2 linked regions of the Syntrophotalea carbinolica DSM 2380 genome follow. The protein of the gene in region 1 binds, or shares a complex with, the protein of each later gene. Links are inferred from orthologs where the notes say so. Each region holds a gene or a part of one and is shown in the gene's direction. Other genes may lie near its edges.

Region 1 (16,066 bases):
TTTGAGCTGGTATATGGTCATGGTTTTCCTCGTATGTGGGGTGATTTTGGTTTTCGCCCTTTGGCGGTGGCGTGCTGTCAAAATCCCCGTGGGGGCAAACCTGAGGATCGCCCTCTACGCCAACCCTGTCATGGCGATTTTCCTGATCCCGCGCAGGTCGAGTTTGCCCGTACCGAGCAGCGGCATGGCTTCCACCTGTACGTAACAGTCCCTGCCCGGCTTCCAGAGGTTGGGCAGTTCGATTTGTGTCAAAAGATCGTGCAAGGCAGCGCCTTCGCCGGCTTCCGGGGTGTGGACCACCACCAGCTTTTCGCCTCGTTTGTCGTCGGGGATGCCGGTTACTGCCAGTACGCCGGTGCGGCCAAGGGCGGTGTGCAGGGCATCTTCCACGGCCCCGTGGGGGATCATTTCCCCGCCGATCTTGCTGAAGCGGGCCATCCGGTCGGTGATGTGCAGGAAACCGCTACGATCGAGGTGCCCGATATCGCCGGTGACGTACCAGCCGTCGCGGATCGCTGCCGCGGTTTTGTCCGGCCGGCCGAGATAGCCGAGCATGAGGTTCGGGCCTTTGACCAGGATCAGACCGGGGCTTTTCCCATCGACAGGGACGTAGTTGTCCAGATCGACGATCTGCACTGCGACGCCGGGTACCGGCAGCCCCACACTCCCCTCGCGGGATCCGGATTGGCGGATGCCGTCGATTTCCACGTCGGGTACCGAGAGGGAAATGACCGGTGAAAGTTCGGTGGCGCCGTAGCCTTCGAGGGGACGGATGCCGAATCTTTGTTCAAAGCTGTCGGCCAGTTTGGTTTTGAGTTTCTCGGCGCCGGTCATCACCAGACGCAAGCTGGCAAAATCAGCGGGTTTGGCCCGGCGTATATAGGCCATGAGAAAAGTCGGGGTCGTGAGCAGCAGGGTCGAGCGGTGTTCCCGTACCGTGCGGGCGATGGTGGCGCCGTCCAGGGGGTTGGTGTGATAAACGGCGGAAAAACCGGAAAGCAGCGGCAGCCACAGAGTACCGGTGAAGCCCAGGGAGTGGAAAAACGGCAAAGCGGAACAGATGTTGTCGCGTTTGTCGACCCGGAATACGATGCGCAGGGCTTCGAGGTTAGACAGTATATTGTGGTGCGACAGCATGACCCCCTTGGGCTCGCCGGTGCTGCCTGAGGAAAAGATCACGGTGGCGAGTTGGTCGGCGTCGAAGTTCTGCGGCCGGGCCCAGAAGCGTGACGGTAACAGACGGGCGATGAGGAAGGCCCGCATTTTTCGGATGCTGCCGATGCCGGCGAGCAGGTCTTCGATATAGACGGTCCCGGGCAGCTCCGGCAGGGTGCCGAGCTTTTCCATAAACACCCGTGAGCTGATGGTGCAGGTGATTTGGCATCGGGCGATGGCCGAACGGATAGCGTCGTCGGAGGCGGTATAGTTAAGGTTTACCGGCACCGTGCCGTTCAGATTCAACGCCAGGTTTGCCAGGGCGCCACCGACGGTGGGCGGCAGACAGACCCCGACCATGGGAGAATCGCCGGTCAGGCGGGAGAGTTTTTGAGCAAGAATGCGTGCGGCTGTCAGGGCCTGACCGTAGCTCAGGCGGCGACCGCCGGTGTCGGCCAGGGCCGGCCGTCGCCAGTTCTGGCGGGCCGTGTCGACGAACATTTCGCCCAGGCTGCGTCGTTCCGGTTTTCGGGCATTGAACCAGTCGCAGGATAGTTCCATCACGGCGCTCCGTACCGCATGAGCGCTGCTGCCGGCCGGCAGCGGCTCGCCGAATGCCACCGTGACAGGGTAGGGCAACCGGGAGGGAAAGCGGGACAGGAGTTTGCCATGGGCGTACGACAGGATGCTGCCCCAGGCGCCGCCGATGTACACCGGAATGATCGGATAGTCGGTGCCTTTGACGATGCGTTCGAAGCCGCCCTTGAATTCGTTGAGCATGCCGTTGCGGGTGATCTCCCCTTCCGCGAAGATACACACCATATAGCCGTCATCCAGAGCTTTGCGGGCGCCGCCGATGAATTCCTTCAACCCTTTTCTGCCGTCTTTGGCGGAAACCGGGATCACCCGCATCAACCGGAAGAGTTGTCGCAATAGCGGTGTCTGATAGATGCCCCGATCCATGACGAAACGGATACGTCGCTGCTGGGTCGCTGTCAGTAGCAGAGCATCGACCCAGGACACGTGGTTGGCAACCAGTAAGGCTCCTCCTTCGACGGGGATGTGCTGCCGTCCGGTGATGGTGAGCCGGTATCCCACGCGCATGACCACCAGGGCGATGAAACGTAACAGAAAATCGGGCAGCAGATACAGGGTCAGGATGGTCAGCAGCAGAGTGATGGCGCCGAGCAGGCTGAAGGCGGCGTCGGGGCCTATGCCCATGGGGCCGGAAATCAGCCACAGCAGGCCCGAGGCGGCCAGGGCACCCATCCAGCTGAGAAAACTGGACGCCGCCAGGATTTCACCGCGACGATCAGCCGGGGCACGCATCTGGATGAATGCCTGCAGCGGTACGATGAACAGCCCCGCACTGATGCCGAACAGGACAATGACAGTCAGTACCAGCGGCAGGTGAGCCGGAATCACATGCAGGTCGAAAGCTGCGAGGGTGAGGCCAGCGGCGCCAATGGGCACCACTCCGAACTCGACGTTGCGGCCCGACAACCGTCCCGCCAGCAGCGAGCCGACCCCGATACCAAGGGCGGCGGCAAGAAACAGATAGCCGCTTTGTTCCTCGGTGAGCCCGAGGCGGATGATGCCGTACGGCAGCAGGTTGAGCTGGCAGAAGGCGCCGACGAACAGGAAATAAGCGGCACCGATAATGGCCAGCAGCAGATAATGATCGTGACGCAGTCTGCACAAGGTGCGCCAGTAAGCCATGGGGGATAGCGTTAACGTCCGGTTGCCGGCCGCGGCCGCGGTGGTTGGCAGGCTTCGGGCCAGCAGCCACCCCGCCAGACCCAGACCCAGGGCGATCAGCAGTGAAATATGGTGACGGCCGCCGAAAAACTGCACCAGAAACGGCGCCAGAGCCGTGCCGCCGACAATGGCCATGAAGGTGAAGGTTTCCAGCAGGCTGTTGGCGCGGGAAAGCTCCTCCCTCGCGGCGAATTCCGGTACGATTCCGTATTTGGCCGGAGCCAGTATGGCACTGTGGCATCCCAGCAGAAAAACCGTCAGGTAGAGCAGGGCCGGATTTCCCGTCCAGGTCCCGATAACCGCCAGCAGTGCAATGCCGATTTCGAATCCTTTGATCCAGACAATGATGCGGTTTTTGGGAAAATGGTCGGCCAGTGAGCCCGCCAAGGCCGAGAACAGGAGGAACGGGGCGATGAAGGCGGCGCTGCCGAGCGCGGCGATGGTGCCGGCCTGATCGGCGCCTTGCCGGCTGATAAGAGCAAAGACGATGATCAGCTTGATCAGGTTGTCGTTCAGCGCGCCGAGGGCCTGGGCGGCATTGAGACGATGGAAGGCGCCAGCGAGTGGCGAGGTCTGTTCGGTGGTCGGCATAACAATCCTCATAGAGATGGCCGGCGCAGGAGCCGGTGGGTGTTGTGCAGCACGCGGGCGGGCAGACCGAGTGCCAGCTTCAGTTGCAGGTCCTGGTCCCAGGGGTTGTCGATGGCGGCCAATTTTCGGATGGTCGCCAGGGGCAGACGCCCGAGCTGGAACCAGGGCGAGGTCAGGCCGGTGCGGGGCAGGGGCATGTCGGTGCCGTAATGCAGCCGGTCCAGGTATTCGGGATATTTCAGGATGCGTTGCAGGTGTCCCAGACGGTTGATCTGGGTCAGGGCCGAAAGGTCGCCGTGCAGGTTGGGAAATGTGCGCATAAGGGTCAGGAAGCGATCGAAATTACGCTGCCTGTCGTTGCGTCCGTTGCTGGCGCAGTGGGCGGCGATGACCGTAACCCCCTGCTCCAGAGGCAGGCGTAGCCGTTCCGGGTCGGCCAGCGTGTTGTCGGCCCGGGTAAAGGATTCTTCGTTTCCCGTATGGCTCAGCAGGGGCAGTTTCAATGCGGCCAGGCGTTGGTAAAAGGGAATCAGGGATGGATTCGCAGGGTCGATGCCCTGTACGGAGGGTAGCCATTTCATCAGAACCGCCCCGCATGCGGTGGCTCGTTCCAGGCAATCGAGTGCATCGGGGCGGGCCGGGTTGACGCTGGCGCCGAACAGCAGATTGGGGTGGCGCTGGCAGGCTTGTTTGATAAAGGTGTTGGGGATGTACAGTTCGGTGCGCGCTTCGTCCAGCTGGCCGCGGGCATCGATGACGCCGTCAAGGGCGAACAGCACGGCCTTGTGCACCGCGTTCGAAGCGGCCAGCTGGGTCGATAAACGCCGTATCACCAATATGTCCCCTTCGCGTTCCAGTTCGTTGGCGGTGACCCCGAAGGCCTTGAGGTAGTGGCGAAACTTCCAGCTGCGGCGCATGCGCTGCCCGATGCGGCAGCCGCTGTGACCAGCGCCGATTCCGGCACCATGGCAGTGGATGTCGATGACGGGAGTATCCTGCATGGTTGCCTCTCCTTCTGTTGTGTATGAGTGTGCAGGAATCGTTTGGATATGATCTGTCCTATCGCAGATGCCATGCCAAAATCGCTGTGCGGCTCTATGGTGTTGAAATATAAAGATATTTCTAGAAAAGCATCGTGCTGCTGGACAAATCCAAGGTTTGCCGTTGACATATAGTGCATGTATGGTAGACATTTTATGCATGATGACTTTAAAGAAACTGAACGACGGCGATCATCGGACCTTTTCCCTGATAGCGCGCGCTGCCTTTGCCAATCCCTTCAGCCCCGAACGCGAAGCGTTGGACAGACGCATTGCCGCTGTGGAGGGAGATGTCGGGCGGGATGAGCTTTTCGCCATGGTTGCTGTCCGGGCCAAAGAAGCGCTGAGTAAACTCGGCATACCGGATCTTCGGCATTATGGCGGGGAAGATCGGGAGTTGCTGCGTCACGCCTATCTGTTCGATGTCTATCACCGTTACCGGGAAGAGTTCGACGGTTTTATCCGGCGACAGATTGCCGCCGGCGATGTGCCGTGCCGTTCGCTTTTTGCCCGGGAAGTGCTTTCCGACCTGACCTCGGTAGGTTTCGAAAACGCCGAGGCCCTGCGCTATCTGGCGATCTTCTATCAGATCCGCCGTGCCTTTTATTTCATTGACGGTACCCTGGCCGGTTTATGTCCTTCCATGCAGACACTGCGGCGGCATTTGTGGGACAATATTTTCACCAGCGACATCCGGCGTTACGAAAAACTGCTCTGGAATCGCATGGAGGATTTTTCGACCCTGCTTCTCGGCGAAACGGGCACCGGCAAGGGGGCCGCTGCGGCGGCTATCGGTCGTTCCGGGTTTATCCCCTACAACGCCAACAAGGGCTGCTTTGCCGAAAGCTTTACCCGCAATTTTATCCACCTCAATCTTTCGCAGTATCCGGAAACCCTTATCGAATCGGAATTGTTCGGTCACCGCAAGGGGGCTTTCACCGGCGCCATCGGCGACTATGCCGGAGCCTTCAGTCGCTGCCCGCCGCACGGGACCATCTTCCTCGACGAAATCGGCGATCTTAGCTTGCCGGTGCAGACCAAATTGTTGCAGGTTTTGCAGGACCGCGTCTTTTATCCTGTCGGTAGTCACGAACAGCAGCGCTTTAACGGCCGCGTCATTGCCGCTACCAACAGGCCTCTTGAAACCATGCGCAGGGATGGGCGGTTTCGCGACGATTTTTATTACCGGCTCTGTTCCGATATCCTTGTCATGCCCCCCTTGCGGCAACGCCTGGCGGAGGATCCCGGCGAACTTGAGGCGATGGTTCGGGTCATATTGCTTCGCATGCTCGGCGGACAAGGGGAAGAGTTGGTCGATTTTGTTTGCAGTACGCTGGTCGATTCCGTCGGCCCCATCTATCATTGGCCGGGTAACGTGCGGGAGCTGGAGCAGGCTATCCGCCGCATCCTTGTAACCGGCCATTACCAGGGAGAGGCGGGGGCCATCACGAGCTTTTCCGATCCGCATTTGCTCGATGCTGTCGATAAAGGTACCCTTGGCGCCCAGCAACTGCTGGCAGGGTATTGCCAGATGCTCTATCGGCGGCACGGGACTATCGAGGCGGTGGCCCGCTGCACCGGCCTTGATCGCCGTACGGTGAAGAAACATCTTGGTTGATGTTCTGCGGATACATAGCTGACAGGATATCTGTGCATCCGGTCGATAAAGAGGCGGGCCCTTTATGCGGCCCGCCTCTTTTTACATGCCGGCTATTCGATGAAATGGAAGGCACCGTAACCACCGCTCATGCCGAATTGCTCGGCGAGCTGACTTTCGATCTCGGATCGGGAGTTTTGGGAGATTTCGATACTCTCGCTCCCTGTCAGGTAGGCGGTTTCACCGTTTTTGTGGAAACTGATGATCTGAAAATCCTCCCCTCCCAGGGGCAGGAAGTAAACAGCCACTCCATCGGCGGTACCGCAAACCATCTGCCCGGTTCGGGTTGGATACGTGAAATTGTCCGCATAGTAGGCCTCGGTTTCCGTGCGGCAATTTTTGAGGTCGGACAAGGCCGCGGCGTTATAGGCTTTCTGCCGGTAGGAGACAAACTGGGGAATGGCGATAGCGGCGAGGATTCCAATGATGGGAATGATGCCGAAAGGCACGATCAAGGCTAGCGCCAGGGCGCTTCCGTTTGTCATCGGATAGGATTGCTGCAGTTCCGCTTCGCTTTTGAAGCAGTAGAGGATGAATTCAACGAAGGCAACGATTCCGGGAATGCCGGTCCAGCAGAAGAGAAGGTAAAGAACCCCCTGCCCGTATTTTCGCAGATAAAACTTGTGAGCGCCGATGCCGCCGAGGAAAAAGGTGAAAAGCAGCAGGGCTGCTTTGCTGACCCCGGTGCCGGGTGCGGGCATGGCCCTGACGCCGCAATGGGGGCAGATTTCGGCTTGCAGGTGCAATGGTTTTCCGCAGGTAGAGCAAAACTTGGATGAAGCGTTGTTTTCCGGCATGTTGCCTCCTTGACCATTTCAGGCACGGAACCGACAGGTTCATTGAAGTATAAAAATAAAACATCGCTAATTTATTGTTTGGTTAACAATTTGTCAAGAGCGGAGCGCCAAACGGATTTACAGCGGTTGCCGGGAGGTCGTTAGGAGTAGTTGTTTGCAATCGTTGACAGCTATGGTCCGTGTACGGGGAGAAATGCACGCAGGATATAACCGGGCGTATGGCGAGCGCCATTGGCGATTATGGAAAAACGGGAGGTGGGCGGTATGGAAATAAAAAAGGGCCCCCCGAAGGGGGCCTGAGGAGAAAATAAAAAGTTGAGACATGGGGATGTCTCCGGTTTTCTCATCCGGGGGGTACGGATGAAAATCAGTTGCGCACCTGGGGCAGTAATTCCTCAAGCAGCGCGAAATATTCTTCCATGTCCGCCATGGTCATGTCGCCCATGTGCGGGATGCGGAAAGTGTCGTTCTTGATTTTGCCGTAGCCGCCGTCCATGGCATAGCCGCGCTCGCCAAGCAATTCCTTGAGGCGTGCTACATCGGTGCCGCCGTCGTTTTTGACCGCGGTCAGGGTCTGGGAGCGGGCACCTTCGGCGGCGTAGAGACCGAAGCCCTGCTTGAGCGCCCAGGCGCGGGTCGCATCGGCCATCTGCGCGTGGCGTGCATAGCGATCTTCCAGACCTTCGGCGAACATTTTCTGCAGCTGATGACGCAAGGCGTAAATCTGGCTGATGCAGGGGGTGCTGGGGGTATTGTTTTTAGCGTCGTTCTTTTCGAATTCCTCGAAGTCGAAGTAGTATCCGCGGTTGGGGGTGGTGCGGGCTTTGTCCAGCGCTTTTTGGCTGACGGCGAACACGGCCAGTCCCGGGGGCAGAGCGAAAGCTTTCTGCACGCCGGCCAGACAGACATCGATGCCCAACGCGGTGACGTCGATGGGGACGGCGGTCATGGAGGATACGGTATCGACAATGAAGGAAACCTCGGGGTATTTTTTCATGACCGCGGCGATTTCATCCAGAGGAGACATGACCCCGGTGGAAGTTTCGTTGTGGACGACGGTCATGGCGTCGTATTTGCCGGTAGCAAGGGCGGCATCGACCATTTCGGCGGTGACCGGCTGGCCCCACTCGGTATCGAAAAGATCGGCTTCCAAGCCACAGCGCAGGGTTACGTCGTACCACTTTTTACTGAAGGCACCGTTGGCGAAGCAGGCGCAGCGTTTCTGCACCAGGTTGCGCACCGCGCCTTCCATAACGCCGAAGGCGCTGGAGGTGGAAAGAAATACCGGTCCGGGGGCGTTCAGGAGTTTTTTCAGGCCGTCGGTAACTTCCTTGTGAAGGACGGCATATTCCTTCATGCGGTGGCCGATCATGGGCGTGGCCATGACTTCCAGCACATCGGCACTCACTTTGACAGGTCCGGGGATATAGAGTTTCTTGCTCATGGCTGTGTGCTCCTTCAGAAAATAAAAAACGCCTGGCCCTTTTTAAAAGGGGGCCCAGGCGTACGGCTGTAAGGTCTTTTGGCCCCGCTCCCCGGTGGTGATCCACCTCGAGACGCCAGTTACGGGAGACCTTCGAATTGTCGGTACTCAGTGTCGAGTTAAAGACCAAGTAACACACCTGGATTCGCAAAGTCAAGTCGGATTCTTGAACGATTAGGTATACGTTTATGCCTGAAAATTCCGAAATGTCAACTGGGCCTTGCCAGATTTTTAGCAAAATCCCTTGACATTCAAATTCAGCTGATTATATTTAGCCATGCTTGTTAGCACTCATGTAAACCGAGTGCTAACATTGCGCCAAAGTCCAAGGCTTTGGTCCGCGCGAAAATCGGACTTGAGCTTTTTTTGTTTGGCATAGCGAAGGATGTTTTCGGGATTTTTCCCGCACTCAATTTTATGGCAGAACGAAAGGAGAATGCATCATGAACATCAGACCTTTGCGTGATCGTATCATCGTTGAGCGTATTGAAGAGGAAACCACCACCGCCGGTGGTCTCATCATTCCCGACTCCGCCAAGGAAAAGCCCCAGCAGGGTATCGTCAAGGCCGTGGGCAAGGGCAAGGTGCTTGAAGACGGAACCGTGCTCCCCATGGATATCAAGGTCGGCGATCGCGTCCTGTTCGGCAAGTACGCCGGTAGCGAGATCAAGATTGACGGCTTGGAATACCAGATTATGCGTGAAGACGACATCCTGGGTGTTCTCGAGTAATTAGATTCTTACCAGTCAAGCTATCCAAAGGAGGATAAATAGATATGTCTGCCAAGGAAATCAAATTCGGACAGGATGCTCGCAGCCTGATTCTCAGCGGCGTCAACCAGTTGGCCGATGCTGTTAAAGTAACCCTCGGTCCCAAAGGCCGCAATGTCGTTATCGACCGCTCTTTCGGTGCGCCTCTGATCACCAAGGACGGCGTTTCCGTCGCCAAGGAAATCGAACTCGAAGAGAAGTTCGAAAACATGGGCGCCCAGCTGGTCAAGGAAGTCGCTTCCAAGACTTCCGATGTCGCCGGTGACGGTACTACCACCGCTACCGTGCTGGCCCAGGGCATCTACCGTGAAGGCGTTAAACTGGTTACCGCCGGTCACAATCCCATGGAAATCAAGCGCGGCATCGACAAGGCCGTAGAAGCTGCCGTGGCATACCTGCAGGAACTGTCCAAGCCCATCAAGGACCACAAGGAAATCGCTCAGGTCGGTACCATTTCCGCCAATAGCGACAAGACCATCGGTGATATCATTGCCGAAGCCATGGAAAAAGTCGGCAAAGAAGGCGTTATTACCGTCGAAGAAGCCAAGGCTATGGAAACCAGCCTGGAAACCGTCGAGGGTATGCAGTTCGATCGCGGTTACCTGTCTCCCTACTTCGTGACCGACGCCGAGCGTATGGAAGCGGTCATGGAAGACGCCATGATCCTCATCCACGATAAGAAGATCAGCAACATGCGCGACATGATCAACATTCTTGAAGCCGTGGCCAAGCAGGGCCGTCCGCTGTTGATCATCGCCGAGGACATTGAAGGCGAAGCTCTGGCTACGCTGGTTGTCAACCGTCTGCGCGGCACCCTGAACGTGGCTGCCGTCAAGGCTCCCGGATTCGGTGACCGTCGTAAAGCCATGCTCGAAGACATCGCCATCCTGACCGGTGGTAAAGTGATCTCCGAAGAAGTCGGTTTCAAACTCGAAAACGCTACTATCGACATGCTCGGCAATGCCAAGCGCATCGTTATCGATAAAGAGAACTCGACCATTATCGACGGCGCCGGCAGCGAAGTCGATATTCAGGGCCGGGTCAAGCAGATCCGTGCGCAGATCGAAGAGACCAAGAGCGATTACGATCGTGAGAAACTGCAGGAGCGCCTGGCCAAGCTGGTCGGCGGTGTTGCCGTAGTCAAGGTCGGCGCTGCGACCGAAACTGAAATGAAGGAAAAGAAAGCCCGCGTTGAAGACGCCCTGCACGCTACCCGCGCAGCCGTCGAAGAGGGCATCGTTCCTGGTGGCGGCGTCGCGCTGATCCGCTGCATCAAAGCTATCGAGAGCCTGGATCTTCCCGGCGAGCAGAACTGGGGCGTGAACATCGTCAAACGCGCTATGGAAGAGCCTCTGCGTCAGATCTCGGCCAACGCCGGTGCCGAAGGCTCCATCGTTGTCAACCAGGTTCGCGGCGGTGCCGATACCTACGGTTTCAATGCTGCTGCCGATGAGTACTGCGACATGATCGAAGCCGGTATCATCGACCCGACCAAGGTTGTTCGCAGCGCTCTGCAGAACGCTTCCTCCGTGGCCGGCCTGATGCTGACCACCGAAGCCTGCATCGCCGAACTGCCCAAGGAAGAAGCTGGCGGCGGTATGCCTGGTGGCATGCCTGGTGGTATGCCCGGCGGCATGGGTGGCATGGGCGGCATGATGTAAGCCGTTTGCCTCTGGCAGCCTGAAAAGCAAAAAAAGCCCCCCGGAGTGATCCGGGGGGCTTTTTGCGTTGTACGTCCTTCGGTTATCGAAGGATGAATCTATTAAGGATTAAAGGATCTGTAACAGGATGATGCGGTCCTGGCTCAGGGGGGCGACTTCCATAATACGTTCCGTATCGTTCTGTTGCAGGCGTACGCAGACCGAGGCCTCCTCGCGTCCTTTACCGTAGCCGGCCACGATGGCGGCGGCCAGATTGAGATCCGCTTCGGTTGGGGTACCGCTCACCAGGCCGGTCGGGCCGCGAAAGCCGGTGGCATGCAGCAGGGTGTATTCCGGCCGCAAGGCCGCCTGAAGCGCTTCGTTGCCTTGCTGGTCGCGGCCCAGGGTCAACTTGGCCGAGTTCGACAGGCGGAACTGGCGACCGAGTTTGAGGAGTTCGACATCATGCACGGTACAATCGGGCTGGTGATCGAGCAGGTCGCGAAGCTTGCCGGTGAAGGATTTTTCAGTCAGCAGGCAGCCGCCTCCGGAGCCCGGATATTCGGTCAGTCCCCACTGGCGCGCATACTGTTCCTGGCGCTTGCGTGAACGCCCCTGGATGTCGAGAAGCTGTTCGCGATCCACCAGCCCCTTTTCTTCCATGGGGGTTACGGGCAGCAACTTTGCGCATAAGGGCCGCAAAATGATATCCGCGCAGTCGGCATGTTTGGCCACTGCTTGCAGGGCGTTGAAGTTCTGGCTCATGGGGCGTTGGCCGAGCACCTCGCCGGAAAAAAGGAAATCATACTCGCCGTTGTGGATGTGGCGGGCTGCCAGGCGGAACATGAGGGCGTGGCAGTCGATGCAGGGGTTGAGGTTTTTGCCGTAGCCGTAACGGGGGTTTTTCAATACGTCAAGGTGGATCTCGCCAATTTCCTCAACGATTAAAGGCATATCGATCTGCCGGGCGGCCTGGCGTGCGCGGGCCGCACCAAAAAAAGGTGTGACGAAGACGATGCCGGTAACATCCACCCCCTGTTGTTTGAGGGTCAGGGCTGCCAGCGTGCTGTCGAGGCCTCCGGAAATAAGGCCAAGTGCTTTGCTCATGGTGAAATAAACCTCCGAAAAGTCTTTATGCGTATCAGCGACGGATAAAAAAGCCGTATGTTGTTAGCGGCCGGGTGGTTTTCTGTACAGCGGGGTATCATACGCCCCTTTATCCATACCCCTTGCCCTGCTACGCTTGTTGGTGGTAATCTTAGTCAATGGGGATAAAACGTGGTTTCATTTTTGTATACGATATTTGAATTGCCAGGGAAAGTGTCATCGTGAAAAAGACAAAAAAAACTTTGCAGGATAACTATGGGCGTACCGTAGAGTATCTGCGCCTTTCGGTAACCGATCGTTGCAACCTGCGCTGCCGTTATTGTATGCCGGCCGAAGGGGTTGACACCGTCAGTCACACCGATGTCCTCTCGTACGAGGAAATGCTGCGGGTGGTGGCGGTGGCTGTGCGCTGCGGGGTTAAAAAAGTTCGTATCACCGGTGGTGAACCCCTGGTGCGCAAGGGCATTGTCGGATTTATTCAGGAAATGACCTCCATTTCCGAGTCGGTCGAGGTTACCCTTACCACCAACGGTATTCTGCTGGCGGACATGGCCGCCGACTTGCGCAAGGCCGGTCTAAGCCGGGTCAATGTCAGCCTCGATACTTTGCGCGAGGACCGCTTTAAACAGATAACCCGGCGTACCGGCCTGCAAAAGGTTCTGGAGGGGTTGCATGCCGCCGAGGCCGTTGGCCTTACCCCACTGAAGATCAACATGGTGCCGATTCGTGGTGTCAACGAGGATGAAATCGCCGATTTTGCCCGTTTGACCCTGGATCAGCCCTGGGCCATTCGTTTCATAGAATTCATGCCCGTCAGCGGGGGGCTGGAGTACACACCCGAAAATATGTTCCCGGCCGCCGAAATTATCAAAGCTTTGGAAAAGGTCGGCAAGCTGGTTCCCGAACTGCGCCAGGGGCCGGCCGGTCCGGCGCGCATGTTCCACTTCCCCGACAGTCCGGGGCACATTGGCGTTATTCCCGCGGTCTCCGAGCACTTTTGTGGCGAATGCAATCGTATGCGTATTACCGCCGACGGCCGCATCCGCCCCTGCCTGTTTTCCACCGAGGAGATCGACCTGCGCACCGCCTTGCGGCGTAATGCCAGCGATGCGGAGCTGGAAGAGATCATGCGTAACGCCGCCTGCGCCAAGCCGGAGCGTCATCACATCGGAGAAAAAGATTTCCGGCAGGGCAAGCGCCGCATGCATGGCATCGGCGGCTGAGGTTTCGCGCCACCGCTCGACCCCTGTCGGTTAGCGTTTTTCCCCTGTTTGATGGCAGCGTGTGCAGTTGCCTTCGCTGGAAAACGCCTGTTGTCCGTTATGGCAGGCCCCGCATTGCGCGCCCTCATCAATTTTTTTCATGGTGATGGTTTCGGAACCTTGCCGCATCACGGGAAAAATGCCCGCCCGATGGCATTCGCTGCAGCCTTGCCGATGGGTTTTTCCCTGAAAGATGACCGGGCCGCTGTCCCCACCGTGGTAGGTGAGGGAACGATGGGCCGGTACGGCCAGTACCGAAGCGGCCCATCCCGCAACCACGAAGAATACTCCCCACGCTGCCAGTTTTTTCATGACCTCTCTCCCTCCGGGGCTTCCCGTTCGACCGGTGTGCTTATTGCGGCTCGGCATTTTTAAGGTCCGCTGCCACCATTTCCAGAACATGACATACCTGCTGCGGCAAACCGGCATGATTGAGGGTGTCCTGCAGCTGCATGATGCATCCGGGACAGGCTGTAGCCACCACCTCGGCTTCGCTATCGCGTATGCCCTCGGCTTTTAAGGCTCCCAGTTTCTTGCTGATATCGTAATGGTAGACGGAGAAGGTTCCGCCGAGGCCGCAACAGGAGTCGGCGTTTTTCATCTCAACCAGGCGAACCGAGGGAAGCGCCGCCAGCAGTTGACGGGGTGCCTCTTTGAGACCGGCTTGGCGCAGGTGGCAAGGGACGTGGTAGGCAACCGGTTGCGGATTGTTCCGGCGTGGCAGTTGCTCGAGTTTTTCCACAAAGCCTTGCTGAAGCAGGAATTCATGAATGTCCATGACTTTATCCGCCAGTTGCGCGTGGTCCGGCCCAAGGCTGCGGAAATGTTTGGTCAGGCCGCTATGGCAGGAAGCGCAGGCGGTGATGATGACGTCGGCTTTGTGGGCCGTAAGAGCGTCAAGGTTGCGATCCGCCAGGCGGGCTGCTCCTGCGCCATCTCCAGCGCATAGAGCCGGCAGGCCGCAACAGCCCTGGTCTTTGGGAATAAGAATGTTGGCGCCAAGGCTTTGCAGGGCCGCCAGTACGCTGTCGCCGATCTCGGGCAGCATGTAGTTGATCATGCAGCCGGTAAAGAAGGTGACCAGCGGTTTATCCGGATCCCCGGCGATGAACTCGGGATGGCTTTGGCGGAAAGCTTGGGGCGCAATCGCCGGAATGGTGCGATCGCGGCTGATGTACGGCGCGGGAAAACGCAGCCGCAGGCCGCTGCCCTGGGGAACCTTGCGGAACGCCAGCCAGGAGAACATGCGTCCGAGGCGCGTCAGCAGGTTCATCAGCCATGGGCGCTGCAGCACCGTGGACACGCCGCGACCGAACAGGGTCAGCCCCTTTTCACGGCCGATCCGTCGTCGCAGGGCCAGGATGATTTCATCCGTAGGAACCTGGTTGGGACAATCCTTTACACAGCGGCCGCAAGCCAGGCACTGGGAGATATCGCTGAGAAGGTGCCGGTCGAGGTCGATTTTTCCGTCCAGCAGGGCTTGGGCGAGGGATATTTTACCTCGCGCCACCACCGCTTCCGATTGCACCTCTTTGAAAACCGGGCAGTGTGCCCGGCAGGTTCCGCATTTAACGCATTCCCGGAGTTGTTGCCGGTATGCTTCTATTTCCTGATGTTTGCTCATTTGCTATCCAGATGACGCGGTCGGGCCGCGTGATGTTATGCTCTCGTGTCAGACAATCCTTGGCGTGGGCTGTTTACTGGTCTTCCAGAAAGATTTTGCCCGGATTGAGAATGTTGTTCGGGTCGAGGGCGCGCTTGATGGCTTTCATGTAGGCGATCGTGGCCACATCGAGTTCCATGGGGATGTAGGGTGCCTTGCTGGTGCCAACGCCATGCTCGCCGCTCATGGTGCCACCCAGTTCCAGGGTCTTGGCGAAAATGTCGCGGATGGCTGTCTCGGCTTTCTCTTCGTGGCCTTCGATGGCACGGTTGACCATGATGTTGACATGGATATTGCCATCCCCGGCGTGGCCGAAGTTTACGATAGGGATTTCCAGGCGCTTGGAAATGGCCTCGATGGCCCGGATCATGTCCGGCAATTTGCTGCGGGGCACGCAGATGTCTTCGTTGTATTTGTCGGGGTTGACCTTGCGCAGGCTCGGCGAGACGCTGCGTCGTACCTGCCAGATCTGCTCGCTTTCCTCGTCGCTGACTGCAACCCGGGTATGTACCACACCCAGCGGTGACGCGATATCCATAATCCGGGCGGCCTGGCGTTCGAGCAGTTCGCGCTCGCCGTCGACTTCGATGATCAGCACTGCCCGGGCGGCGTCCGGAATGTCGAGGTCGGCGTTCTGACGCACGCAGGCCAGGGCGGTGGCATCCATGAACTCAAGGGTGGTGGGGATGATTTTGCCGCGAATGATGCTGGAAACGGCTTGAGCCGCACCGTCGATGGAATCGAACATCACCAGCATGGTTTTCTTGGCTTCGGGCTTCGGTATCAGCTTGAGGATGATTTTGGTAATGACCCCCAGGGTGCCTTCGCAGCCGACCATCAGCTTGGTCAGGTCGTAGCCGACGACCCCTTTCATGGTTTCCCCCCCGGTGCGGATGATATCCCCCTGGGGAGTGACGACTTCCATGCCGAGCACGTAATCTTTGGTGACGCCGTATTTGACACAGCGCGGTCCGCCGGCGCATTCGGCGACATTGCCGCCCAGGGTGCTGAATTTCAGGGAGGCCGGGTCGGGTGGGTAAAACAGCCCGACCTCTTCGACGGCCTTTTGCAGAGTGGCGGTGATGACCCCCGGCTCCACCTCGGCGATGAGATTGTCCTGGTCGATGCGCAGAATACGGTTCA
Region 2 (16,028 bases), 980 kb from region 1 along the record:
CGCGAAGGCGCTCAGGGGGTGGGGCTGTTTCGCACCGAATTCCTCTATATGAAGCGTAAATGCGTACCCTCCGAGGACGAACAGGTCGAAGCTTACCGGGAAATTATCGAAAGCATGGCGCCGCACCCGGTGACCATTCGAACACTCGATGTCGGCGGGGATAAGCTGGTGTCGGATATCGATCTCTCCGATGAAGCGAATCCGGCCATGGGGTTGCGCGCCATCCGTTTTTCCCTGAAAGAAAAAATCCTTTTCAAAGTTCAGCTGCGTGCCATTCTGCGTGCTTCCGCCCATGGCAAGGCCCGTATCCTTTTCCCCATGATTACCGGGGTGGCCGAAATTAAAAGTTGCAAAAATCTGCTGAATGAAGTGAAACGGGAATTGGCCGAAGAGGGGCATGCGTTTGATGCAGACATTGAAATCGGCATAATGATCGAGACCCCTGCGGCGGCGCTGGTCACGGAATTGCTTGCCCGGGAAGTCGATTTTCTGTCGGTAGGGACCAACGACCTTATCCAGTACTGTCTGGCGGTCGATCGAGGCAACGAACACGTTGCCTATCTGTATGAGCCTCTGCATCCGGCGGTTTTGCGTGCGTTGCGCATGATCTGCCGGGCCGCCCAGCAGGCCGGTGTCATGGTGGGGATCTGCGGCGAAATGGCTGCGGACCCTCTTTATACGCTGGTGCTACTGGGGCTTGGTTTCGATGAATGGTCCATGAATGCACCCTTTATTTCCCAGGTCAAACGTATCATTCGGCAGGTATACAGACCCGAGGCCGAGCAATTGGTGGCTGAGCTTTTCGAGTTGGGCTCGGCACCGGAGGCCGCCAGAAGACTGGCGGGCGAAATGAACAGGCGCTTTCCTTCCCTTTTCGGTAAGCCAATCGGCGGACCTGTCGAGTAAATGCTTGACAGTTTAAACAGTGGTACTTAGAATTTGGCGGTTTAATAATTTTATAACAGGAGGGGTTTCCCATGCCCATGACCGATTTTCTTTTCACATCCGAATCCGTAAGCGAAGGCCATCCCGATAAAGTCGCAGATCAGGTTTCCGACGCCATCCTTGACGCTATCCTTGATCAGGATCGCCAAAGTCGTGTTGCCTGCGAAACGATGGTAACAACCGGAATGGCCGTTATTGCCGGTGAAATCACCACCAATGCCCGCGTCGAGTATCCCAAGGTGGTCCGCGAAGTTATCCGGGATATCGGGTATAACGATTCCGCCATGGGTTTCGACTGGGAAACCTGTGCGGTGCTGACCTCTATCGACCGGCAGTCGCCGGACATTTCTCAAGGGGTTACCGAAGGTGCGGGGCTCTTTAAAGAACAGGGCGCTGGTGACCAGGGCCTGATGTTCGGTTATGCCTGTGATGAGACCTCGGTGCTTATGCCGATGCCCATTACCTATGCTCACCAATTGACTCAGCGTATGTCCGAAGTACGTAAAAGCGGTCTTTTGACCTTTTTGCGTCCCGACAGCAAGTCGCAGGTTTCGGTGCAGTATATCAATGACAAGCCGGTGCGGGTCGATACCGTTGTCGTTTCTTCCCAGCATGCGCCCGACGTCGCCTATGAAACCTTGCGCGAGGCCCTGATCGAAGAGGTGATCAAAAAAGTCGTTCCGGCCGACATGCTTGATGAAAATACCAAGTTTTACGTCAATCCCACCGGTCGCTTTGTCGTTGGCGGTCCTCAGGGTGACTGCGGTCTTACGGGGCGCAAGATCATTGTCGATACCTATGGTGGCCAGGGATCCCACGGTGGCGGAGCTTTTTCGGGTAAAGATCCCTCCAAGGTCGACCGCAGCGCATCTTACATGGCTCGCTACGTCGCCAAGAACGTCGTTGCCGCTAAGCTGGCCCGTAAGTGCGAGGTCCAGATCGCTTACGCCATCGGTGTCGCCGAGCCGGTATCCATCATGGTCAATACCTTCGGAACCGGGGTGTTGCCTTCCAATGAAATCGCCCGCATCGTACGCGAAGAGTTTGATATGCGGCCGGCCGCAATTATTGAAACCCTCGACCTGCTGCGCCCGATTTATCGCAAAACCGCAGCCTATGGGCACTTTGGTCGTGAACTCCCCGAATTTACCTGGGAACGCACCGACCGTGTCGACTCCCTGCGCGGACGCGCCGGTCTCTGATCGTTGCAGACAAAAGGCGAACCGAAAGGTTCGCCTTTTGTTTTATGCAGGCACATCATGCCCCCTTTGCCCGATTTATTGAAACCTGAGCTGTCGGTCATTGTTCCCATCCTCAATGAGGGTCGCACCCTTGTCGATCTGTTTGCCACTCTGCGCCGGCAGCAGGGGGTGACTTTCGAACTCATCCTTTGTGATGCCGGTTCCGATGATGACAGTGCCGCCGTTTTTTCTTCATTGCGTCAGGGCTGTCCCTTCGATTGCCGCCTAATCGTTTCCGAACCCGGCCGAGGCCGGCAATTCAATGTCGGCGTTTCGGAAAGCCGTGCCGATTATTTGCTGTTTCTCCACGCCGATTCCACTTTTGAAGATCCACAGGCCCTCGCCAGTGCCCATGCCTGCCTTAAGTCCACCCATCAGCAAACTGGTGATGGGGCCGTTGTCGGACATTTTCCTCTTACCTTTACGCGCCATACGGAAGAACGTTCCTGGCTCTTTTATCATCATGCCTGGAAAACCTACCTGCATCGTCCCTTTTGTACGCACGGTGATCAGGGATTCATGATGGCTCGTTCGTTTTTCGATGTGCTGGGCCCATTTGACGAAACATTGCCGTTTCTTGAAGATGTTCGTATGGCGAAAAACATCGATGCCCGCGGACAGTGGTTGCTTTTGCCCGCCGTTCTCGGGACCTCGGCGCGTCGGTTCGAAACGGAAGGCTTTTATCCCCGGCAAGCCCTCAATGCCATGCTGTTGGCCTGTGAAGGCACCGGTTACGGTGCCTGGATTACAGCTGTACCGGGCATATATCGGCAGCAGTCGGCATGTGAACGACTGCGCCTGGGGCCTTTCTTCAAGGAATTCTCTCGGCGGCTGCGGTGTCTTTCTTTTCGCCATAGAATCCGCTTTTGGCGTCATATCGGAAAATTTGTCTGCCGCAATGCCTGGCAGTTGGCATTTATGCTCGATACGGCCCGTAACTATCGTCATGCGGTAACTGTCGGACAGGGGCGGTTGTCGGTGCTCGATTATTTCGATCGACGTATCGAGGGGATTATCGACCGACCTGCGGTTTACTGGGTTTGCGCTTTGTTGTCCTGGATGTGGTATCGATGTCACCTGCTGGCCTGGCGGTGGCTTTGAGGGAGGCAGGTAAGCACGCTGGTCGATCCCCATCATGCCTGCGGCGGGAATTCACATTGCAGGGGCCTTGTCAGAATGTATGGTAGAATATTCCTACAATCGCTAACTGAAAGGTGCGGGATCATGAAAATTTCACGTTTGGTTGTATTCGGTGGTCTGCTGGTGTTGTTGGCCGGTTGTACGACCTATCGAAGTCAGGAAGTGCCCTTTCGTTCTCCGGCCAGCTACGGCAACATGCAAACGGTGGCCGGCGCCCAGCTAGCTTCCAAGGCGTTTGTCGAGAAAACCGAGGCCTCCAAAGTCTTCGGTTTCGATATCCGTAGCGCCGGCTTGCTGCCCGTGCAGGTGGTGTTCGATAATCAGGGATCGCAGGCTCTCGCCATCGTGCCGGAACAGTCTTTTTTGATCGATAATGAAGGCAATCTGTGGAACCTGCTCGATAGCCGTACAGCCTATACACGCATCGAGAAGAGTTCAGAATATGCGCGCATTGCCAAAGGTGGCGGCAAGGGCGCGATGCTTGGAGCCGCCGGCGGTGCTGTTCTGGGGGCCGCGATTGGCATTTTGAGTGGAGAAAATGTCGGCTCGGCTCTGTTTAAGGGGGCTGCGGTCGGCGGTGCCGGTGGTGCCGTGGTTGGTGGCACACAGGGGGCTACGGATGATGACGCCGGTCGACAGATCGCTCGCGATCTGGCCAATAAATCACTCGTGAATCAAGGGATACAGCCTGGCGGCCTCGCCCACGGTTTTCTGTTCTTTCCGGGGGAAGCCATCTCTGCCGCGCAACTGCGATTACAGATCACCGAAATTGCCACCGGGCGCGTGTATACCGTACTCATGCCTCTTCGGTAAGATTGCCGTATTTGTCGGAAAGCAGGCGCACCCGCATGTGGGTGCGCCTTTTTTCTTGCATTCTGGGTTCGGATTGGTTATATCAAGAAAAGTTGATATATAGAAATCAGGATGTTCGATAGATGCTCACGACCTTTAAATCCTTGGCCGATCCGACCCGTTTGCGTTTGTTGGCGGTGCTTGCCCGCGGAGAATTTACCGTGCAGGAGTTGACCACCATTCTGGATGTGGGCCAATCCCGGGTTTCGCGTCATCTCAAGATTCTTTCAGAAGCCGGCCTGTTATCGGTGAAGCGCGAAGGAACCTGGGCCTATTATCGCCTGGATGGCCGCAATGATTTTTTCCAGGATATTCGGCCATTCGTGGAGTCGCGTTTGACGCGTGATGCCGGGGCGTGTCCCGACCGGGAACGCCTGCTTATGGTGTTGGAGCAACGGCGGGTCAGGAGCCTGGAGTTTTTCAATCGGCATGCTCGACAATGGGATGATCTGGTGCGGGATGCGTTGCCCATGGCAGCTTACCGAGCCCGGTTGCTGGATCAGGTACCGGCAAGGCCGGTCATCCTCGAAATCGGGGTTGGCACCGGTAATCTTCTGGATGGCTTGCGCCGTCGGGCGGATCGCGTGATTGGTGTGGATCATTCTTCGGTCATGCTGCAGCAGGCCGGTCAGCGTATTCGGGATGCCGGATTGACCGGTATCGAATTACGCTTGGGGGAGATGCGGCATCTTCCCGTATCCGAAGGGGAAGTGCAGTGGGCCGTGCTTAACATGGTGCTGCATCATGCTCCTCAGCCACAACAGGTGTTTTGCGAACTTGCCAGGGTGCTGGCGCCAGGTGGTGGGATTACCCTGGCCGATTTGCATCGTCATCAAAACGAGTGGGCCCGGGAGCGTATGGCCGATCAATGGTTGGGCTTCGAGCGTTCGGAACTGGAGGGCTGGCTGCTTATGGCAGGCTTTGAGCTAAAATCGTTTGAGATGCTTAATGGTCGCGATTCGGAGCATGCCGTCGTACTTTTATCCGCGGTGAAAATCCAATAGCCTGCCCATCGGGTATGGCCTTAAATTCAAATGGAGTACAAATCATGAGTAGTGAGTCTATTTCGGAAAATTACGTTGTCAAAGACATGGGGTTGGCTGAATGGGGGCGTAGAGAAATCCGTATGGCCGAGGCGGAAATGCCCGGCTTGATGGCCATCCGGGAGGAGTATCGCGGTACCAAACCGTTGGCCGGGGCCCGTATCACGGGGTCTTTGCATATGACGATCCAGACGGCGGTATTGATCGAGACCCTGGCGGAGTTGGGTGCCGATTTGCGTTGGGCCAGCTGCAATATCTATTCAACCCAGGATCATGCCGCTGCCGCCATCGCTGCCACCGGTGTTCCGGTGTTTGCGTACAAAGGGGAGACTCTGGAGGAATACTGGGAGTACACTTTCAAGGCTCTGGCTTATGAAGAAGGTCCGCAGCTGATTGTCGATGACGGTGGCGATGCGACCCTCCTGATCCACCGCGGGGTGGAGCGTGAGCGCGCCTATGCCCGTACCGGAAAGGTACCCGAAATTTCTCACGATAATAAAGAGCTCAGTATCGTGGACGCCTTGCTCAATCGGCAACTGCTGGTGGATGCCGAGTACTGGCAGCGCATGGCTACGGGGCTTTTAGGCGTAAGTGAGGAAACAACCACTGGCGTGCACCGGCTGTATCATATGGCCCGAAACGGGGAACTGCTGTTCCCGGCTTTTAACGTCAACGATTCGGTGACCAAAAGTAAATTCGATAATCTTTACGGATGCCGTGAATCGCTTATCGATGGAATCAAACGTGCCACCGACGTCATGATTGCCGGAAAAAAATGCGTCGTGCTGGGTTACGGAGATGTGGGCAAGGGCTGTGCCCAGGCCTTTAAGGGGATGGGGGCCCTGGTGTCCGTCACGGAAGTCGACCCCATCTGTGCCCTGCAGGCCGCCATGGAAGGTTTTGCGGTGGTGGATATGGACGAAGCTTGCCAGTGGGGGGATATTTTTGTGACAACCACCGGTAATGTCGATGTCATAACCCGCAGCCATATGGATGTCATGAAGAACGAAGCCATCGTCTGCAATATCGGGCATTTCGACTCGGAAATTCAGGTCGATGCGTTGTATGACGACCCCAGTCTGACGGTGCACGAGGTCAAACCGCAGGTCGACCAGATTGAATGGCCCGACGGCAAGCGTATCACCGTGCTGGCCAAGGGCCGGCTGGTGAATCTTGGCTGTGCCACGGGACATCCTTCCTTTGTCATGTCCAACTCTTTTACCAATCAGGTGCTGGCGCAGATCGAACTGTGGCAAAACTCCGATCGGTATGAAAACAAGGTCTACGTACTGCCCAAGCAACTGGACGAAAAAGTGGCGCGTTTGCACCTCGCTAACCTGGGGGTGAAGTTGACCAGGATGACGGAAAAGCAGGCCGACTATCTTGGCGTTCCGGTGGATGGACCCTACAAGCCCGAACACTATCGCTACTGAGATTTCGTTTAAATCTTTTCGGCAACAGAGGCGCTCCCGAGTGGGGCGCCTTTTTTTTACGGATCGGCGGGAAATCAGCCTTCGCTATGCAAAAACAGCCAGGTACCGAAAAGCAGGAACAGGATGTTGGCGCTCCATGCGGCGATGATTGGGGGGAAGGTTCCCGAGTAGCCAAAGGCCAGCAGGGTTGCGTTCAGGATGAAATAGAGGGCGCCGATGGCGACACTGATGGCGATGCCGAGGGCCATGCTGGCGCCGCGGCCTTTGCGGATCGCGAAAGGGATGCCAAGGAAGGTCATCATCAGACACCCAAACGGGGCGGCTATACGGGCGTGCATGTCGACCTGGAAGCGGGTAGGGTTGTATCCTTCGCGTTTAAGCTTTTTCCCCAGGCGATGGAATTCGCTGATGGGCAAATCTTCGTTGCGTTTGCTGCCGGGAACCTTGAAGTCTTCCGGAACCACCGGCAGGTCCTCTATCTTTTCCGCAAGGCGTTGTTCCGTTAACAAATTGCCGGATGTCGTGTCGAATCGACGGGTAACGGCATCCTGGCAATACCACCTGCCGCCGCTATAAACGGCGCTGCCGGCATCAAAGCGTTGTTGAATGCGGAAGTTTTTATCAAAAGACAGCAGCGTGATACCTTTTAAAGTTTGCTGTACCGGTTCGATCTGACGGATGTTGAGGATGGATCTATTGTGTCGTAGCCAGATTTTATCCTGCTTGTAATGCACGGCGGGGCCTCCTCTTACTTCGGTGGTGAGGATATGCCTGGCCCGCTGTATGGAGGGCGGTACGATAACTTCATTGGCGGCGAGTATGATAAGTGAGAATAAAAGCCCCATACGCAGCATGGGCGCGGCTATTTTCGCCAGGCTGATGCCGCCGGCATGCATGGCCACCAGCTCTCCTGAACGGGTGAACCCGCCAAGGGTCATGAAAACCGCCATGAGGCATGCCAGGGGGGCAACCTGGGTAATGATCAGAGGGGTTTTGTTGAGGAAGTACGCTACGCATAAAGTGACGGAAGCATGATACTCGATAAAATCGTCAATCCGTTCGAAAAACTCGACGAGTAGATAAAGGCCGGCAAAGGCCCCGATAGCCAAGCCGAACAGTCGGAAAAAAGTTGCTAAAATATAGCGGCTGTAGAGAGGCGTCATCGCTTATTTCCTCAGGCGGCGGATGAGGATGTCCGTCCATCGACGGCAAAACTCCACCAGGGGAAGGGGCTTTTCCTTGGCTGCGGCACGTAAAACGACGATGCTGGCCAAAAGGAAAATCGAATTGGGCCCCCACATGATGAGGCCAGGCAAGCCGGCATCGACGACCAGGGTGCCGGCAAGGGACAGCAGGACATAATAGGCCAGGAAAACCAGCAGGCCGGCGGCAAACCCGCTGCCGCGACCGGAGCGCACCGGCTGAATGCCCAGGGGAACGCCGAGCAGGGCGAAAAGCAGGGGGATTACGGGAACAGCCAGGCGCCAGTGGAATTCGGCCAGCAATTCCCTTTTTTTGGAAGGGGGCGTTGCTGCGTCGGGTCGGATGGCCTGGTATAGCTCTCCAAGCGTCATGGTTTTTTTGTTTTTCCGTGGTTGATCCGCCGACATGGAGGTCTGCCCGAGGTCGAGATTCAGGTCGTACCGCGTAAACTCGATAACCTGAAAGCCGCTGCCGGTTTCCCGGCGTTGGCGATGTATGGTGCCGTTTTCCAGGTGCAGGGTAAGGGTCAGGTTTTCCTGGTTGGAAAAAATCCGACCCTCATTGGCCAGGATGATGGAGGACAGGGTGTCGTCTCGTTCATCCGAGATGAAAACGCCCTGCATTCGTCCGGAGCGTTCGTCGACATCGTTGGCGTACAGGATGATGCCTTCGAATTCGTCGTTGAAGATTTGGGCCTGAATACCGATGTTGGCGCGACTGCTGGCGATATGGAACAGTTTTTCGCGAAACAGGTCTTCGCTGGCCGGTTTGATGGCAATGGTTGTCGCAGCGGTAGCCAGACTCACCAGTAATCCCAATCCTACGATCGGCGCGGTCAACTGGCGCAATCCGACGCCGCATGCCTTAAGTGCAAGAATTTCCCGATCCGCGGACATGCGTCCGAACCCGGCCATAACCCCCAGCAGGAAGGACAGAGGCAGTGTCAGGACGAGAAACGTCGGCAGCAGGTAGGCGAGCAACAGCAAGACATCAACCAGGGGTACCCCTTTGTTGATGACCAGCTCGACCAGATTGAGGATGCGACCCAGAAGCAGGACGAGGGTGAAAACCGCCAGTCCCAGGAGCATGGGAACAAGGGTTTCGCGCAGTAGATAACGTTGGATGCGAAGGCTTGTCATAGCCCGGCATAGTAATACAGTTCGAGCCGTTTTGTAAACTGGCTTGCATCGATTTTGTCCTTGCCATAACGGGTCTTCCATGGTACATAAGCTTGTTCACAATACGCACGCGTCCTGACTTGTGGCGGAGGTGCCCTGCCGACGGTAAGGCTGGGTCCGCCAAGGAAGATGGGCGCGGAGGCAAACCAATTTTAAGGAGAAAGTTCATGGCACAAGTAAGTATGAAACAACTGCTCGAGGCCGGTGTGCATTTCGGCCACCAGACCAAACGCTGGAACCCCAAAATGAAGCCCTATATTTTCGGGGCACGCAACGGTATCTATATTATCGACCTGCAGAAAACCGTTCGCTATTTCAAGTCGGCTTATCAGTTTATCCGCGAAACGGTTCAAAACGGTGACAAGGTTCTGTTTGTCGGCACCAAGAAGCAGGCTCAGGAAGCGATTCGTGAAGAAACGGCACGCGCCGATCAGTTTTATATCGACAACCGCTGGCTCGGCGGCATGTTGACCAACTTTGCGACCATCAAGAAAAGCATCGAGCGTCTCAAGAAGATCGAAGTCATGGCGCAGGACGGCACCTATGAGCTTCTGACCAAAAAAGAAGCGCTGAATCTTGAGCGCGAAAGAGAAAAACTGGAAAAGACCCTTGGCGGTATCAAGGGGATGAATAAACTGCCCGGTGCCATTTTTGTCATCGATCCCAAAAAAGAAACCATTGCCGTCAAGGAAGCCCGTAAGCTGGGCATCCCTGTTGTCGCCGTGGTGGATACCAACTGCGATCCCGACGATATCGATTACATCATTCCCGGTAATGACGATGCGATTCGTGCGATCCGTCTGTTTGCTGCAAAGATGGCCGATGCCTGCATCGATGGGGCTCAGGCTCGCGAAGCCGCGATTCGGGCCGAATCGGACAAGGCCGAGACCGATAAGGTCGAAGTTGAGGGCAAGGGCGAAGCCCCGGCAGCAGAAGCTGCCGAAGTGGTTGAGTCTGCCGACAAAGCTTAATCGTTCAAGGTGTTTTGAACTCGCAAAAAGGCGGTCCGGGAAACTGACCGCCTTTTTGCTGAATATATCAGGGACGTGGCACGCGTTTTGTCGCTCCCAAGCATAACTGAGGAGGGTTTTTTATGAAAATCACCGCATCGATGGTTTCTGAGCTGCGCACCAAAACCGGCGCAGGCATGATGGATTGTAAAAAGGCTCTTAGCGAAGCTGACGGTAACATCGAAGAAGCTGTTGACATTCTTCGTAAAAAAGGCCTTTCCGCTGCGGCCAAAAAAGCCGACCGTGCTGCTGCCGAAGGTCTTGTGGTCGGTCTTAACGAAGGTAGCTGCGGCGTTTTGGTCGAAGTTAACGCCGAAACCGACTTCGTTGCCAAAAATGCCAATTTCCAGGAATTCACCAACGGTGTTGCCAAGGTAGTTGTCTCCTCCAAACCCGCGGATCTCGAAGCTCTCAAGGCTCTGCCGTTTCCCGGTACCGATCGCACCGTTGCCGAGGAACAGACGCATCAGATCGCTACAATCGGTGAAAACATCAACCTCAGGCGCTTTGTATGCTTCGATGTAGCGCAGGGTGCGGTTGCCGTGTATATTCATGGCGTCGGTAAAATCGGTGTCCTCGTCGAGCTCGAAACGTCCAAAGGCGATGATGAGCGCGTCGCGGCTCTCGGTCGAAACCTGGCCATGCATATCGCCGCTGCCAACCCTCAGTATCTGAACCGCGACGAAGTGTCGGCCGAGGTTGTTGAAAAAGAAAAAGAGATTATGCGTACCAAGGCTCTGGAGAGTGGTAAGCCGGAGAAGATCGTTGAAAAAATTATCGCCGGGCAAATCAATAAATATTTCGGCGAAGTCTGCCTGCTTGAGCAGGCTTATGTCATCGATCCCGATCTCACCGTGACAAAAGTTGTCGAAAACCTCGGTAAAGAAATCGGTGCTGAGGTTACACTGTCCCGTTATGTCCGGTTCCAGTTGGGTGAAGGGCTTGAAAAACGTTCCGATGACTTTGCGGCCGAGGTCGCATCCATGACCAAGTAAAGTGACATCGACTATGGATGATCAAGAACCGGTTTATAAGCGGATTCTTTTGAAACTCAGTGGTGAAGCCCTGGCCGGTAACCAGGGCTTCGGCATTGACCCTCAGGTTATTTCCGGTATTGCCGAGGAAATCCGGGAAGTCATTGGCCTAGGGGTGCAGGTGGCCGTGGTCATCGGCGGGGGCAATATCTTCCGCGGCATGGCCGCCGCTGCCGGCGGGATGGATCGTGCCGGCGCCGACTACATGGGGATGCTTGCAACCATCATGAACAGTCTGGCTTTGCAGGACGCCCTCGAGCAGGCCGGAGTGCCGACCCGGGTACAGACGGCTATCGAGATGCGCGAGGTGGCCGAGCCTTATATCCGCAGACGCGCGATTCGCCATCTGGAGAAGAAGCGCGTGGTTATTTTCGGTGGTGGCACCGGTAATCCGTATTTCACCACGGATACGGCAGCCAGTCTGCGTGCCATGGAAATTGACGCCGATGTCATTCTTAAGGCCACTAAAGTGGACGGTGTATATAGCGCCGATCCCTGCAAGGACAAAAACGCTGTCAAATTCGATAATCTGAAATATCTTGACGTGTTAAAAAAAGGTCTTAAAGTTATGGATGCCACGGCGACTTCGCTGTGTATGGATAACGATCTGCCTATTGTGGTATTTCAGCTGTCTCGCCCCGGCAATATCAAGAAGGTCGTGCTTGGCGAGGCCATTGGTACCATCGTCAAAGGAGAGTAACTTCCATGTATAACGATGTCATCAAAAAAGCTCGCAGCGGCATGGACAAGGCTGTGGAGTCCTTGAAGAAGGACATGACCAAAGTACGCACCGGGAGGGCTTCTACGTCTCTGCTGGACGATGTCATGGTCGATTACTACGGCACCCCGACACCTCTGAACCAGGTCGGAACCCTTGCCGTGCCCGAACCCCGTCTGATTACCATTCAGCCCTGGGAAAAGAAACTGCTGGCCGATATCGAGCGCGCTATTTTCAAAGCCGATCTCGGTCTTAATCCCACCTCCGATGGCAACCTGATTCGTCTTGTCATTCCGCCCATGACCGAAGAGCGTCGCAAGGAAATGGGCAAAGTGGTTCGCAAGATGGGCGAGGATGCCAAAGTGGGGGTCCGCAGCGCCCGCAGGGATGCCAACGACGGCATGAAAAAACTGGAAAAAAACAAGGAAATCAGTGAAGACGACCTGAAACGCGGCGAAAAGGAAATTCAGGACGTTACCGATTCCTATGTCGCCAAAATCGATGATCTTGTGTCCCAAAAGGAAAAAGAGATCATGGAAATCTAAACTCGGCAATAAAGCGCTTCATGGGTTCCGCTAAAGGGGGCCGTCGGGCGTTTTATTGCGGGCTTGCCCGATCAGTGAAAGTTAAACCGAGGGACGTCGGTGCCGGCGTCCCTTTTCTTATATCCCGTTTCATGGCGATCCTGTCTTGCTGGTGAAAATCGGTTATGTTAATGTTTGATCTTTCCTTCCCGAATGCACTTTGAAAACGGCGGTGCCGAAATGCGTATACCCCGACATCTTGCTATCATTATGGACGGCAATGGCCGATGGGCCGAGCAGCGTGGACTGCCCCGAATCCTCGGACATCACCACGGCGTGGAAACGGCAAAGGTTATTATCGAGGAGTCGCGACGGCTGGGTCTGTCCTATCTGACCCTCTATGCCTTCAGTTCCGAGAATTGGGGGCGTCCCGAAGAAGAAGTCGATTCCCTGATGTCGCTGCTCAATACCTTTCTCGAACGGGAGTTGGAAACCCTTCTGACCCATCGCATTCGTCTGAATGTTATCGGGGCCATTCACCGATTGCCTGAAGCTGTGCAGCACACCTTGATTGGTACTATGGAGCGAACGGCCAATAATCGGGATATGGTACTGACGTTGGCGCTTTCCTATGGCGCCAGGGACGAAATTCTCGGCGCTGTAAAGGCGATCGCCGGCGAAGTGGCTGTTGGGCGACTCGGATTGGATGCCGTAGATGAGGAATGTTTCTCCGGTTTTCTTCAGACCGCCGGTATGCCCGACCCCGATTTTCTCATTCGTACCAGTGGCGAAATTCGCATCAGTAATTTTCTCTTGTGGCAACTGGCTTATGCGGAAATCTACTTCACTCCGGTATTGTGGCCCGATTTCAGCCCCACCCATCTGCACGAGGCTTTTACTGAATTCAGTCGTCGCCAACGCCGTTACGGTTTGACTGCCGATCAATGTCAAGATGATGTCACCGACTGAAGGAGAATGTTATCAAATCCCGAATTCTGACTGCATGCATCGCGCTGCCTTTGTTGATTGCGTTTATCCTGTGGGCTCCGCCATGGGGCTTTTTTTGTTTGACCTACGCGGTTGCCGGCTGGGCTTTATATGAATATTACGCCATGGCTCTGGCCGCTGGGCGGTCCATGGAAAAATACCTGGGCATTGTGGCCGGAATCGGCCTTATGGTCCCGCTTGTGCTGGGCCATTATGCCGTGTTTGTGGGGTGTTTGATCGCATCGGTCTTTTTGTTCGCCTGCGTTTTTCTGTTCCGCCACGGTGCGATCGATAAAGTTTCCGGGCAGTTGGCCCTTTTGCTTTTCGGTTTCATCTATATCAGCATCCCCCTGGCGCATCTGGCCTTGTTAAGGAGCCAGCCCCACGGCATACAGTGGGTACTGCTCGTACTTATGATGGTCATGTTGAACGATACCTGCGCGTATTTTACGGGCACCTTTTTCGGGCGTCGAAAGCTCTATCCGAGCGTGAGTCCCAAAAAGAGTGTCGAAGGTGCCATCGGCGGACTTGGCGGCAGTGTGCTTGCCGCCGGTTTGGCGCATCTGACCTTTGCACCATGGGCGGCACTTGTGCCATTGTTGCTCCTGGGTCTGGTGGTGGGGGTGATCGCAGAGCTCGGCGATCTGTTTGAATCGCTTCTGAAGCGATCCTTCGGCGTCAAGGATTCCGGTACCTTGATTCCTGGACACGGGGGGATCCTCGACCGTCTCGACAGTTTGATGTTCGCATTTCCTTTAACATACTATTTCATCCTGATTTTTCAGGTTTAGAGGGGGTTATGGCTTCCGTTAAAAAACTCGGCATCCTCGGATCTACCGGTTCCATAGGTGTAAGTACTCTGGATATTGTTGCGGCTTTTCCCGAACAGTTCGAGGTCGTTACCCTTACAGCCGGCAACAATCTCGCTCGTCTGGAGGAGCAAATCCGCCGCTTCCGTCCCAAAATGGTGGCGGTAATATCCGCGGACGGTGCGCAGCAGCTGAAAGAGCGCCTCGGCGCCGATGCTCCGCAGATCCTTTCCGGGGTCGAAGGGCTGGTGGCGTGCGCCTGTCATGAAGATATAGACATGGTTGTCTCCGCCATTGTCGGCGCGGCCGGCCTGGTTCCAACCATGTCCGCCATCGAGACAGGCAAGGATATTGCCCTGGCCAACAAGGAAACGTTGGTCACGGCCGGTTCCCTGGTTACGGAAGCGGTCGCTCGCCACGGTGTGCGGCTGTTCCCCGTGGACAGTGAACACTCCGCTATCTTCCAATCGCTGGAAGGCCATCGTATGGATGATGTTCGGCGACTTATCCTGACAGCCTCGGGGGGGCCTTTTCGCAACCGGATGCTGGCGGATATGGCCAGTGTCACTCCGGCAGATGCCCTGGCTCATCCGAACTGGAGCATGGGACGTAAAATCTCCATCGATTCCGCCACCATGATGAACAAGGGGCTCGAGGTTATCGAGGCACGCTGGTTGTTCGATGTGCCGGCAGAGCGCATTGCCGTGCATATCCATCCGCAGAGTATTGTGCATTCCTTGGTTGAGTATGTCGATGGTGCGGTAATTGCCCAGTTAGGTATTCCCGATATGAAAACCCCCATTGCCTATGCCCTGTCTCACCCCACTCGTCTGCCTCTGGATCTGCCGCCGCTCGATCTTTGCAGTATGCGCAATCTCACTTTCGACGAACCGGATCTGGAGAGATTTCCATGTCTGGCCCTGGCCTATGAAGCTCTGGCGATGGGGGGCACCGCTCCGGCCGTACTTAATGCCGCCAACGAAATCGCTGTCGATGCTTTTCTCAATGAAGAAATTGCCTTCCTCGATATCGCCCGGGTGATACGCGCCGCATTGCAGGGCCTGGAGGTCAAGCCGCTGGAACATATCGACCAGGTTCTGCGCGCCGATCTTTGGGGTCGCAAGGAAGCCCGCCGCTTTATCGATGCCAGGGGCGAAGGAGCGACGGTATGCTGAAAATACTTGGCGGGATACTGATGCTCGGGGTGCTGGTTTTCGTCCACGAGCTGGGGCACTTTCTTGTTGCCAAATGGTGCCGCGTCAAGGTTCTCAAGTTTTCCCTGGGGTTCGGTCCGAAACTTTTTTCGCGTACCTTGGGGGAAACGGAATATAAAATCTGCCTGATACCGTTGGGTGGTTACGTTCAGATGCTTGGGGAGGGTAACGATGAGGAAGCCCTGCCGTTAAGCGAAGAGGATAAGCTGCGCTCTTTTGCCGAAAAACCGGTTTTGCAGCGGCTTGCCATCGTCGCAGCCGGTCCCGTTATGAATCTGGTGCTGCCCTTTGTGTTTTTGCCGCTGGCCTTTTTTATCGGCATGGATCAGCCGGCGTTTCTGGATCAGCCGGCGTGTATCGGGCATGTGGTTACCGAATCGCCTGCAGATAGGGCGGGTTTAGCTGCGGGCGACTGTATCCTCAAGGTTGGTGGCGTGGAAGCTGGCAGCTGGTCCGAGTCAGAAAAAAAGCTTCTGGCCCAGGCGGGCAGCGATCTGTCGTTTCTGGTTGCGCGTAACAGCGAATTGTTTGCCGTGCAACTGCCCGCCGATGCTTCGGCTACGGAGGGTTTGCGAGGACTGGGGGTGTTGCCGAAGCAGGCCGCAGTGATCGGCTACCTCGAGGATCGGATGCCGGCCGCTTCCGCAGGTCTGCAGCTGAACGATCGCATCGTTTCCATCGATGGCAACCCGTTAGG

Evidence for each region.
Region 2: the proteins of groL (region 1) and metK are in contact, whole or in part, in a cryo-EM structure (PDB 8P4O), measured with the Escherichia coli proteins. The link is inferred for Syntrophotalea carbinolica DSM 2380 from one-to-one orthologs.

What each region holds. Positions count from the first base shown.
Region 1 is NC_007498.2:3,223,684-3,239,749, reverse strand. Bases 8,708-11,584 are described here. They hold groL (chaperonin GroEL), read left to right. Parts: upstream 8,708-9,256; coding sequence 9,257-10,912; downstream 10,913-11,584. Other genes in these bases: PCAR_RS15030 (thiamine biosynthesis protein), read right to left, coding at 11,021-11,584; groES (co-chaperone GroES), read left to right, coding at 8,925-9,212. Also shown: PCAR_RS15070 (CDP-alcohol phosphatidyltransferase family protein), read right to left, coding at 1-21; PCAR_RS15065 (acyl-[ACP]--phospholipid O-acyltransferase), read right to left, coding at 115-3,504; PCAR_RS15060 (amidohydrolase family protein), read right to left, coding at 3,513-4,505; PCAR_RS15055 (sigma 54-interacting transcriptional regulator), read left to right, coding at 4,705-6,162; PCAR_RS19155 (NINE protein), read right to left, coding at 6,255-6,998; PCAR_RS15045 (pyridoxal-phosphate-dependent aminotransferase family protein), read right to left, coding at 7,366-8,442; more of PCAR_RS15030, read right to left, coding at 11,585-11,998; GTP 3',8-cyclase MoaA, read left to right, coding at 12,220-13,221; PCAR_RS15020 (cytochrome c3 family protein), read right to left, coding at 13,252-13,572; PCAR_RS15015 ((Fe-S)-binding protein), read right to left, coding at 13,613-14,884; PCAR_RS15010 (FAD-binding oxidoreductase), read right to left, coding at 14,958-16,066.
Region 2 is NC_007498.2:2,230,638-2,246,665, reverse strand. The notes cover bases 224-3,062. They hold metK (methionine adenosyltransferase), read left to right. Parts: upstream 224-977; coding sequence 978-2,147; downstream 2,148-3,062. Other genes in these bases: PCAR_RS10640 (glycosyltransferase), read left to right, coding at 2,205-3,062; ptsP (phosphoenolpyruvate--protein phosphotransferase), read left to right, coding at 224-906. In the rest of the region: more of ptsP, read left to right, coding at 1-223; more of PCAR_RS10640, read left to right, coding at 3,063-3,287; PCAR_RS10635 (hypothetical protein), read left to right, coding at 3,411-4,139; PCAR_RS10630 (ArsR/SmtB family transcription factor), read left to right, coding at 4,262-5,182; ahcY (adenosylhomocysteinase), read left to right, coding at 5,227-6,654; LPS export ABC transporter permease LptG, read right to left, coding at 6,729-7,817; LPS export ABC transporter permease LptF, read right to left, coding at 7,821-8,996; rpsB (30S ribosomal protein S2), read left to right, coding at 9,203-10,006; tsf (translation elongation factor Ts), read left to right, coding at 10,129-11,040; pyrH (UMP kinase), read left to right, coding at 11,054-11,779; frr (ribosome recycling factor), read left to right, coding at 11,785-12,342; PCAR_RS10590 (isoprenyl transferase), read left to right, coding at 12,562-13,290; PCAR_RS10585 (phosphatidate cytidylyltransferase), read left to right, coding at 13,287-14,099; PCAR_RS10580 (1-deoxy-D-xylulose-5-phosphate reductoisomerase), read left to right, coding at 14,108-15,292; RIP metalloprotease RseP, read left to right, coding at 15,286-16,028. UniProt on the Escherichia coli protein: Catalyzes the formation of S-adenosylmethionine (AdoMet) from methionine and ATP.